2 regions of the Rummeliibacillus sp. GQ308 genome follow, and region 2 is predicted to be linked to the other one. Evidence: riboswitches for the same ligand, from Rfam matches in the RefSeq annotation. Region 2 holds a riboswitch; the other holds the start of a gene.
What was found. A riboswitch is a leader RNA that binds a small molecule or an ion and turns the genes downstream of it on or off. The one in region 2 is predicted to bind thiamine pyrophosphate.
Positions count from the first base shown of each region.

Region 1 (5,465 bases), on a different contig from region 2:
GGTTTTTGTCATATTGCACAAGCTCTAAGAGTCGCTCGAATTTTTCTAAATCCCCATGAATATCACTTATAGCTAGGATTCTTTTCAAAACACACATCTCCTTTAACTGTTAAAATGGTTTGTTTTAATAGTAACAAATCTATTTTTACTTTTATACTAGTTTTGTAAAAATTCAATCAATAAGGTTCTAAAATGAAATAGCTTTATAATCCTGCTAATTTTTAACGAATAAAGTAGACGCCCAATATGATGGACGTCTACTTTATTCACTATTCTACTGGATTATTTAAATAAGCTGCAACGATTACTGCATTGAAAGGTATATGGCGCCATGTTGTTGGCTAGGGTTTTTGTGTGATAGCCATTGTTATTCAGATAGGTTAATAGTTTTGGCAAATGGCGGATGGTCTCTGGTTTATCATGCATCAGAACAATTGGGGCCTGGCCCAATTTGTCCCATGATTGGATATCGCGGATTGTTTTTTGGACATAGCGCTGGTCTTTCAATGACCAATCATCCGAATCCACAGTCCAGTCCCAAATTTTAAAGTGTTGTTCCCCTAATAAAAGTCGCATATCGATTGTTAGATATGGGATGCTTCCATATGGCAAACGGATGAGTTGAGAATGTACTGCCGCAACATTTTGTAGGATTTCTTGAGCTTTCAACATTTCGTTTAGCGGTGCACTGGCTGCTGCGCTGTATAGTTTATTGGCATCGTGTGACATACTGTGCAACCCGACCCCAAACCCTTCATTCACCATTCTTTTAATTACTTTAGGATGGGCCTTAATATTAGAGCCAATCATGAAGAAAGTTGCTTTAGCATGATAGCGGTCAAGTATATCAAGCAAATGGCCGGATTCAAGAGTAGGGCCGTCATCAAAAGTCAGATAAACGGTTTTCCTCCTGTGTTCTTTTTTTAGATGATTGATTGCTTTTTTATGTACAACTTCCTCATGTGCGGTTTCCTTTTTCCTTTCTTTTTGCGTTATTTTCCGGTTTTTATCCGAATTCTTCTTTCCGGCTTGTCCGGTTACATTTGAAGAGGCAGTCGGCGATTTCTGGCTTTTCTTTTCTTGTGGGGTTGCGGCCTGCTTTTTTTTAACCGCAGGATTATCATTATCTGCTGAGGATCCAATAGGGCCAATCAAATAAACGCCCAGCAGGATTGCTGCGAGTATAACTCCTAAGCCTATGCTGACTTTCCCTTTCGCTCTCTTTTTTCCTTGTCGTTTCATCTTTCGAGCAACCTCTCTTTCTTAGTGTGTTTTGTATGATGGATTGAACCTGATTTTTGCGCTATTATGCATTTACCTTTATTAATATGACTTACCAGCACTATGAAAAGTTTTGAGGAAAACAAAATGTTTGTATTTGGTGGTTTCTTTTAAAAAAGAGTTTAAGAAAAAATGGATTAAAGATAAAATAGAAAAGCTAGGTTATACTCTAGAAATAGAATGTGTTAAATTCATAAACAATGTAAATAGGATGTACAGGATATAGATGAAAGGATTTGTATGAATATGAAAGAAAACTTTTGGCGTGACTTGCCACGACCATTCTTTGTGCTGGCTCCCATGGAGGATGTGACTGATGTTGTATTTCGCCATGTCGTGAGCAAAGCAGGACGTCCGGATGTATTTTTCACCGAGTTTACAAACACGGATAGTTATTGCCACCCAGAAGGAAAGAACAGTGTGCGTGGACGTTTGACTTTTACGGAAGACGAACAGCCAATGGTGGCACATATCTGGGGAGACAAGCCCGAGTATTTCCGTGAAATGAGTATCGGAATGGCGGAGATGGGGTACAAAGGCATCGATATTAATATGGGCTGCCCTGTTCCAAACGTAGCGTCTAGAGGAAAGGGTAGCGGTCTTATTCTTCGACCAGATGCAGCTGCAGAAATCATCCAAGCAGCAAAAGCAGGAGGACTGCCTGTTAGTGTTAAAACAAGGCTAGGCTACTCAGATCTAAATGAGTGGGAGGACTGGCTAGCGCATATATTGAAGCAGGATATTGCCAACCTTTCGATTCATTTGCGAACAAGAAAAGAAATGAGTAAAGTAGATGCCCATTGGGAGATGATTCCGGCAATCAAGGAATTACGTGACCGTATTGCACCTGACACAATGCTTACCATCAATGGAGACATTCCTGACCGACAAAAAGGTCTTGAGCTTGCTGAACAATATGGAATAGACGGCATCATGATTGGTCGCGGTATCTTTAAAAATCCGTTTGCGTTTGAAAAAGAACCAAGAGAGCATAGCAGCCAGGAGCTTCTAGATCTTTTAAGATATCAGCTAGATTTGCACGATCAATATCAAGAACTAGTGCCACGTTCCATTTCGGGACTTCATCGTTTCTTCAAGATCTATGTCAAAGGATTTCCTGGTGCTGGCGAATTGCGAAATCAATTGATGCACACGAAATCTACGGATGAAGTGCGTGCGCTGATTGATGGTTTTGAAGTAAAGAATGTTGATTAGAAAGCAATAGCCAAACCTAAAAAAGGAAAAAGATTATCTCAGCCCGTGATTGAGATAATCTTTTTTAGTTATAACGGGTGTCTTGTGAGACTACAATATAATAAAATTTTTAACTAGAAAAGAGAAGGACTATGGAGAAGCTCGGATTATATAAGGAAGTTTACATATCGTAAGTAATAGAGTGGCGGTAGCATTCCTATATTTACAACCGTTCGGTGGTGAGATACAACTGTTCCTGGAAGATTTACCACCGCATCCACCCGATTTACAACCGCTCTTCACAAGTTTACTTCCGAAAGTTAGCAATTTAAGTCCTATCTGTCCTAAATGAAGTAAAATATGGTCGCCCGCAAAAAGGTTATAAAAAGAGATAAAGATTTTCAAATTGAAAATTACGTTGTGCTGTGATTAGGTGCCCAACAGCAATCAATCCTAAGGAAAGGGATGTTACTAAATTTCACCATATCTGTCCTTGACAATCCATTCAATAATGTTAAGATAATATCGAATGTTACTAAAACTTCATATGATTTACCACTAGGGGTGCCATTAGAATGGCTGAGATCAAAGTGTGACTTTGAGACTCTTGGAACCTGATTTGGTTTATACCAACGTAGGGAAGTGGCACGGCAGAAATTTTATTTTTTGATACATATAATTTCTAATACCCACTTTCTTTGCGTAAAGGAAAGTGGGGTTTTTTTATTCCATTTTCCTAACACTATTTTTGGAGGGATTATGATGAAATTTTCAGAGCAGTTACGACTAGAGGCAGATTCTATTTGGGAAGCAAGTTTTCAGCATCCTTTTGTGACAGGGATAGCTGATGGAAGCTTGCCATTAGAAAGCTTCCGCTATTACGTGTTGCAGGATTCTTATTATCTTTCTCATTTTGCCAGAGTGCAGGCATTGGCGGGAGCAAAGGCACCTGATTTGCACACAACGGCTCGCATGGCTATTCATGTACAGGGTACAGCTGAAGCAGAACTGAGTCTGCATGCTAATTTTTCAAAGCAATTAGGAATTACTGATGCTGAAATTGCTGAGTTTAAGCCTGCTCCCACTGCCTATGCGTACACATCTCATCTATATCGAGCGGCATTTACTGGTCATATTGGTGATATTATTGCAGCGCTTCTTCCATGCTATTGGCTTTATGATGAAATCGGTCAGCGTTTAAAGGGAAATACGCCAAATCAACCAATCTATCAAGAGTGGATTGCTGCATACGGTGGCGATTGGTTCCATGAAAAAGTGGTGGAGCAAATCGAGCGAATCGATGAGATTGCTGAGAGGGTTACAGAATCAGATCGCTTGCAAATGCTCGAGCATTTTATGATCAGCAGCCAATACGAATATTCATTTTGGGAGATGGCTTATCAGCATGAAGATTGGCCAATCGTGAATAAGGATTCGATGGTGAGAGGCTAATGAATCGAGAGCTGCATATTGTTTCGACAGGCAGACAGCCTATTCCTGAAATGATTCGGATCGCCAAAGATATTCATCCATTCATTGATGCTTTCCATATCCGTGAAAAGCAGAGAACTGCCAGAGAACTAATGGAAATCGTAAATCAACTGAAGGCAGAAGGTGTGCCTTTGGATAAAATCATCATCAACGATCGACTGGACGTCGGAGCGGTCACAAAGGTGAAGGGCGTTCAACTAGCTAATCATAGTTTGGATATCGCGGTTGTGAAGGATGTTTTTCCAGCATTACGGCTAGGATGTTCGGTTCACACAGTAGAAGAAGCGATATATGCGAGTGAATGTGGCGCAGATTATGTGATATATGGCCATATCTTCCCTTCACAATCCAAGCCGGACAAAGAACCACGAGGCCTAGAAAAATTAAAGGAATTAACTATGAACGTAAAAGTTCCAGTGATTGCGATTGGCGGAATTCAATTTGAGAATGTAGAACGAGTGTTGGAAGCAGGAGCAAGCGGGATTGCAGTCTTGTCAGGAGTGATGTTGGCAAACAATCCAGTACAGGCAGCGAAAAAGTATTCTGCAAAATTGAGGTTAACGGAAAGTCCTTTATCAAAATAAATTGATTAGCACACGTAAAAGGAAGTGAGCGGATGAGACTCCAAATAAATGGTGAATCTCTAGAAGTTCCCGAGCAAATAAGAGTTGTGTCAGATGTGATTCATCACTTTGGATTAGAATCTAAGGTTTTCATTATGGAATTAAATCATAACATTTTAGACAAAAGTCGCTATTTCGACACAGCTGTATCAGATGGCGACAAAATAGAGATTGTACACTTTGTTGGAGGTGGATGAAATGTTGAAAATTGGGCCATATGAATTTCAATCAAGACTTTTATTAGGAACAGGAAAGTACCCAAACTTTGATATTCAGAAAGAAGCCGTGGAAGTATCAGGAACGGATATCCTTACGTTTGCCGTTAGAAGAATGAATATTTTTGAGGCGAGCCAGCCGAATTTCCTGGAGAAAATAGATTTAGCGAAGTATAAACTATTACCCAATACAGCAGGGGCCACTACGGCTGCAGAAGCGGTTCGCATCGCCAAGCTGGCAAAGGCATCTGGCTTATGTGACATGATTAAAGTCGAAGTCATCGGTTGCCAAAAAACCCTGTTGCCTGACCCGTTCGAAACATATAAGGCATCTGAAGAATTATTGAAAGAAGGATTTATTGTCCTTCCTTATATCTCAGATGATGTATTGCTAGCTAAAAGATTGCAAGAATTAGGCGTCCATGCAATCATGCCTGGCGCTTCTCCAATAGGTTCTGGTCAAGGCATTATCAACCCGCTTAATTTAAGTTTTATTATTGAGCAAGCAACTGTCCCTGTTATTGTAGATGCAGGTATTGGTGCGCCATCTGATGCGGCTATTGCTATGGAAGCAGGAGCGGATGGAGTCCTCTTAAATACTGCTGTTTCGGGTGCTGGTGATCCCGTGAAAATGGCGGAAGCAATGAAGCTTGCCATCGAA
Region 1 is NZ_JCAXDQ010000003.1:165,491-170,955, reverse strand. Features, by position in the region: gene AC6CHJ_RS13175 (metallophosphoesterase family protein) at 1-88, opposite strand, end outside; gene AC6CHJ_RS13170 (polysaccharide deacetylase family protein) at 283-1,242, opposite strand; gene AC6CHJ_RS13165 (tRNA dihydrouridine synthase) at 1,528-2,496, shown strand; TPP riboswitch at 3,026-3,133, shown strand; gene tenA (thiaminase II) at 3,238-3,927, shown strand; gene tenI (thiazole tautomerase TenI) at 3,927-4,550, shown strand; gene thiS (sulfur carrier protein ThiS) at 4,583-4,786, shown strand; gene AC6CHJ_RS13145 (thiazole synthase) at 4,788-5,465, shown strand, end outside.
Region 1: another riboswitch for thiamine pyrophosphate. It lies ahead of tenA (thiaminase II); the one in region 2 lies ahead of tenA (thiaminase II).

Region 2 (5,465 bases):
GAAGCTAGCAGGGAAATTCACACATATGAAACAGCGGGAAATCTATAGCGATAAGTGGTTTTCAAGCCTATATGAGATAAGTGCCTCAGAAGCTAACAAAAAAGAAGAACATTTTCCTTATCAGCTTGTAGGAGTAAAGCCGAAATGGGGAAGTGGACTTCCATCACCAACACTGTACATAGAAAAAGACGGAAAAGGCATTTTAATAACTACACCTCAGCAACAGCTTTATTACCGTTTAAATGATCCCGTGCTAAAGGAGGAGCAATAATATGAAGAAAAGAAAAGGAATGTTTGCTCTTTTAGTAGTGATTATTGGTATTATAGGTCTATTCTATTATTATTCTTATTCAAAACCAACTCCTTTTCCAACAGAGGAAGCGCTGAAAAAGGATATAAATGAGACCTTTCCAGGGGCTAGCGTAAAAACAATACAAGATATAATCCACGTTGATGAACGCCATAAAGTGGTTCCTTTTATTTCTTTGAATAAAGACTATGGACTTAGCTATTGGATTTGGAAGAAGAATAAATGGCGAGTCGCTGAAGTGGATAATCGAGAAGAACCGATGATATGGAAGATAGAAGATGGAAAACGTCCAAAGTATGTATATGTGTGGAATATTTTTCATAAAAACAAGGTGGATTCATTTACATTTTATCTACTGAGGCAACGGGATTATATCACCTACGATAGGCAAAGTCTTTATATTCCACCAGTTCAAATGACAGAGAAAGTGCTATTGAATCATAAGACATATGGGGTTTTTTCTATTCCAGAAGATTGGGCTACGATTAAAGATTATGCTAGACCTGTTCAAACGGATTGGCTCTTCTCAAATGAGGAGGAAGGAGATTCGTTTAATTTTGGATGGAGACCGAATGTCAAGCCTGGTGTAAAAGAGCCGATTGAATTTACTAATAATGGAGAAAGCTTTTCAAACGGGGATATCATTTTACGCTTTCCGGAACGTTTCGAAAAGGGAAGTCGGGATCTTTATGAATGAGTATCGATAATCTAGGAGGTGTTTTTATGAAAATGATAAAAAATTTAAACTCAAAAGATGAAATTATGGATGCCTTTCCGGTCATGAGCCAACTCAGAACACATTTAGATATAAACACATATGTAGAATTAGTGATGGAAGCGATGGAAAAGGAACAGTATAAGCTCTATGCACTCGTTGACTCTGATGAAATAGTTGCGGTGGTCGGATTCCAGCCAATGATTACACTTTATTATGGAAGATATATATGGGTATGTGATTTAGTGACAGATACATCTAAGCGCTCGTTCGGTTATGGAGAAGAGTTGCTTGAATTTGTAGAAGCATGGGCGAAAGAATATAAGTATGAGTGTGTGGCCTTATCTTCTGGATTGCAACGTACGAAGGCACACCGTTTTTATGAAGAAAAGATGGGGTACGACAAGGTAAGTTATGTGTTTAAGAAAGAATTCTAATATGTTGTAAAAAGCTATGCTTGTTTTATCCTTGAATGGCATCCAGTTGAATGGTACGATGAATATAACTTAAATATTTGCAGGGGGACACGAAAGTGTTGAGAAGGTTTAAGCCTGACCCTTAGAACCTGACAGTTAATACTGGCGTAGGGAGCAAAGTACATATGATCGTTTTGTACAGCAGCTCTCCGTTTATGGGAGAGTTTTTTTGTACCCAACCAAATATTTTAGTGCGGGGGGACACGAAAGTGTTGAGAAGGTTAAAACCTGACCCTTAGAACCTGACAGTTAATACTGACGTAGGGAGCAGATGAAGGTATGAAATCTCTATGTCTACTCATAGGGATTTTTTGCGTCTACGTCCACTTTAAAGGAGGACGAACAGTGAGATTTGATGAAGTTGTTAGAGAAGAAGCAGATGCATATTGGGATGATAGCATGGTACACCCATTCGTGAAAGGGTTAGTACATGGCACACTGCCAATGGAGAACTTTAAATTTTATATGATGCAGGATGCCATTTATTTAAAGCATTACTCAAAAATATTGGCAATAGCAGCATCCAAATCAGAGACGAACCAGGAAATGGCCTATTATCTTGAATCAGCTAGAAGTATAAATGAAGCAGAACTTGAGCTCCACCGGATTGTTTTCAAAGAACTTCATATTGGAGAACAAGAACAAGCGGAGCTTATTCCTGCGCCAGCCAACAATAATTATATTAACCATATGTATAACGCCGTTCTAAACGAAAGCCTGCCAGTTGCATTTGCCGCGTTGCTGCCATGTCCTTGGTTATACCAAAGTATTGGTGAAGCGTATAAAGATGAAAAACCGACACAGAAGTTATACAGAGATTGGATTGAATTGTATAGCGGTAAAGAGTTTAAAGATCAACTGGACATCCAAAAGCAGATGCTCAATAAGTATGCGAAAGAACACCCAGCTGACCATCAAAAGATGAAAGCATTTTTCCAAATGAGTGCCTATTACGAATGCAAGTTTTGGGATATGGCCTGGTCTTTAGAAAATTGGAAGGAGCTTTCACCTTATGAGCTTGCTTAAAATAAATCAGAAAAATCCTTTAATCCACTGTATAACAAATTATGTAGTAGCAAATTTTACAGCAAACGGACTGCTCGCGATTGGGGCATCGCCAGTTATGGCAGATGAAATCGCAGAGGTAGGAGATATGGTTTCTGTTGCAAGTGGTTTACTTGTTAATATTGGTACCATTAATGGCCGAACAAAAGAAGCAATGATTGTAGCTGGACGCAAAGCGAATGAAGTGGGAATTCCTGTCGTTCTAGATCCGGTAGGCGTAGGCGCCACTGCCTTTCGTCGCGAGACGGTGAAGAATCTATTGAGAGAAATTAAATTTGATCTTATTCGCTGCAATACTGGAGAACTTGCAGCAATCGCAGGTGTCAATTGGGACTCAAAGGGAGTAGACAGCGGCGTAGGAGAGATGGATACCGAGCAGACAGCAAAAGCTATAGCGAAACAGTACAACTGTTTTGTTATTGTCACCGGCGAGGTGGACATTGCAACAAACGGCGAAAGTATTGATTATATAGCAGGCGGTCATGAGCTCATGACGAAGATTACGGGTACGGGGTGTTTGCTTAGCGCTATTTGTACAGCAGCCTTAGCAGTAGAAAGAAATAACCTTTCTATCTTAACCGACGTTTTGAAAGACTATAAAAAGGTTGCCGAGATGGCATGCCAGAAGGAATGGTTAGGTGCTGTTCAACAAGAAGTACTTAATCAATTGCAACAGGTTTCAGGGGGGCGAGCATAATGAATATTGCCATGACTATTGCCGGTTCTGACAGCGGTGGAGGAGCAGGTATTCAAGCAGATCTAAAGACTTTCCAGGAGCTTGGCGTTTTTGGCACATCAGCTATTACGGCATTGACTGCACAAAATACGCTAGGTGTTGAAGGTATATACCCAGCCCAACCAGAATTTGTTCAGCAGCAAATCGAATTAGTGATGAGGGATATGCCGATAAAAGCGGTGAAAACGGGCATGTTGTTTTCTGCCGAGATTATTGAAGCTGTAGCACATAGTTTGCGAGATAAAGAGACACAATTGTTAGTAGACCCAGTGATGATTGCGAAAGGTGGAGCATCTTTGCTACAACATGAGGCAGTGACTGCGCTGAAAAAATTCCTATTGCCGCGTGCAACTATTCTTACGCCAAACATACCAGAAGCAGAGGTAATAAGCGGAATCGAAATAAAAAGACCAAAAGACTTAGAAAAGGCTGCAAACGCAATGCTTGCAATGGGTGTTTCATGCGTCATTATAAAAGGCGGTCATTTAGAAGGTAAGGATGCAGTAGATACTGTATTTTTTCAAGATGGTTCGTTCTTTTCAATGCAAACGAAGCGAATTTCCACTGTTCAAACACACGGTACAGGATGCACCTTCTCAGCAGCGTTAACCGCTTTTTTGGCACAGGGCTTCTCTTTAAAAAGTGCCATAATAGAAGCGAAAAAATTCGTCCATTTAGCTATTCAACATCCATTAAATATAGGGAATGGACATGGTCCTACAAACCATTTTGCGTATAAAAAATTAAGCGGCAACTGTGAGGTGACAATTAGTGAGGAAAGAGAATTTAGTAGTTTATCTGATTATGGGCACGCAAAACTGCATTGAACCACCCCTCCAAGTGCTCGAACAAGCATTACAGGCTGGTATCACAATGTTTCAGTTGCGTGAAAAGGGTAAAGGGGCATTAACTGGCAAAGATCTTGAAATGTTTGCGCGTGAGTGCCAGAGGCTCTGCAAGCAATATGAGGTCCCATTTATTGTCAATGATCATATCGAATTGGCTTTGAAGATAGAAGCGGATGGTGTGCATATCGGGCAAGAAGATATGGCGCTGGAAAAAATACGGCCGGAATTTAAGGGGAAGATGATTGGTGTATCAGTGCATACAAAAAAAGAATTGGTGCAGGCTGTGAATCAAGGTGCAGATTATGTCGGGATAGGCCCTATATATGAAACGAAGTCTAAACAAGATGCCAAGAAGCCAGCGGGTGTTACATTTTTACAGGAGGCACGAAGGCTATACCCAACTCTCCCTATTGTAGCTATTGGTGGAATTACGGTCGAGAACGCACAGCCGTTAAAAGAGAGCGGAGCAGATGGTGTGGCCGTCATTTCAGCGATCTGCCAAAGTGAAGATTGCAGACCAGTGATTGGATCCCTTCAATCTATTTTTAAAGCATAATAAAAGCTGCATGAAATGTCTTAGCGACAACTTCATGCAGCTTTTAGTTCATGTATTATTTTGTTTCCTCTTGATCAATCCAGCTATAGCTTAGTTCCTCTACTTTACCATGCTCATCTGTCTCGATTCGAACCGTTTTGTCTTCCAATTTGTTTTGAGATTTCGCTTCATCATCTAATTCAAAGTCATGCGTTTTCTGGAATGTTTTATTGCCATTTGGCGTTTGAAGAGTTAACTCTTTTGAATCGTTTTTAACGAGTTTGCCAATGATCTCTTTTTCATCCCCATCTCTATCATATACACCATCCTGATCTGCGAGCATTTTGTCTGTTGGCTTAACGCTTTCTGCAACGGCTTTATTTGTGGATACTTCCACAACCACTTGCTTGTCTTGCCAATCTCCTTTCATACCTTTTTTGTCGCTTTCAAATGATGAATTCTTTTGGATGGCTACTTGTTTTCCTTGAACCTCTAGCGTAATCTCATTATCATTTTCTTTCACATATTTTCCTACTAGATCAAAGTCACCTTCTGATGAATCATTTTTATCTGGATCCTTTGAAAGGTTTTTTAGAGTTTTTAATTCGGTATTTTCATTACTGCTTGTCCTTGTATTACTGCTCTCAGTTTGTTTAGGCTGAGAACCATCTTTTTGAGGGCTTGTGCTTTTGGTATCATTGCCGCACCCTGCTAAGATAACCCCTGCTGCCAGAAATAGTGATGCTTTTGGTAGATACTTTTTCATATTATTGTTCAATT
Region 2 is NZ_JCAXDQ010000005.1:119,536-125,000, reverse strand. Features, by position in the region: gene AC6CHJ_RS15150 (hypothetical protein) at 1-271, shown strand, start outside; gene AC6CHJ_RS15145 (hypothetical protein) at 273-1,007, shown strand; gene AC6CHJ_RS15140 (GNAT family N-acetyltransferase) at 1,034-1,462, shown strand; TPP riboswitch at 1,534-1,632, shown strand; TPP riboswitch at 1,687-1,785, shown strand; gene tenA (thiaminase II) at 1,847-2,527, shown strand; gene thiM (hydroxyethylthiazole kinase) at 2,514-3,263, shown strand; gene thiD (bifunctional hydroxymethylpyrimidine kinase/phosphomethylpyrimidine kinase) at 3,263-4,129, shown strand; gene thiE (thiamine phosphate synthase) at 4,074-4,706, shown strand; gene AC6CHJ_RS15115 (hypothetical protein) at 4,762-5,463, opposite strand.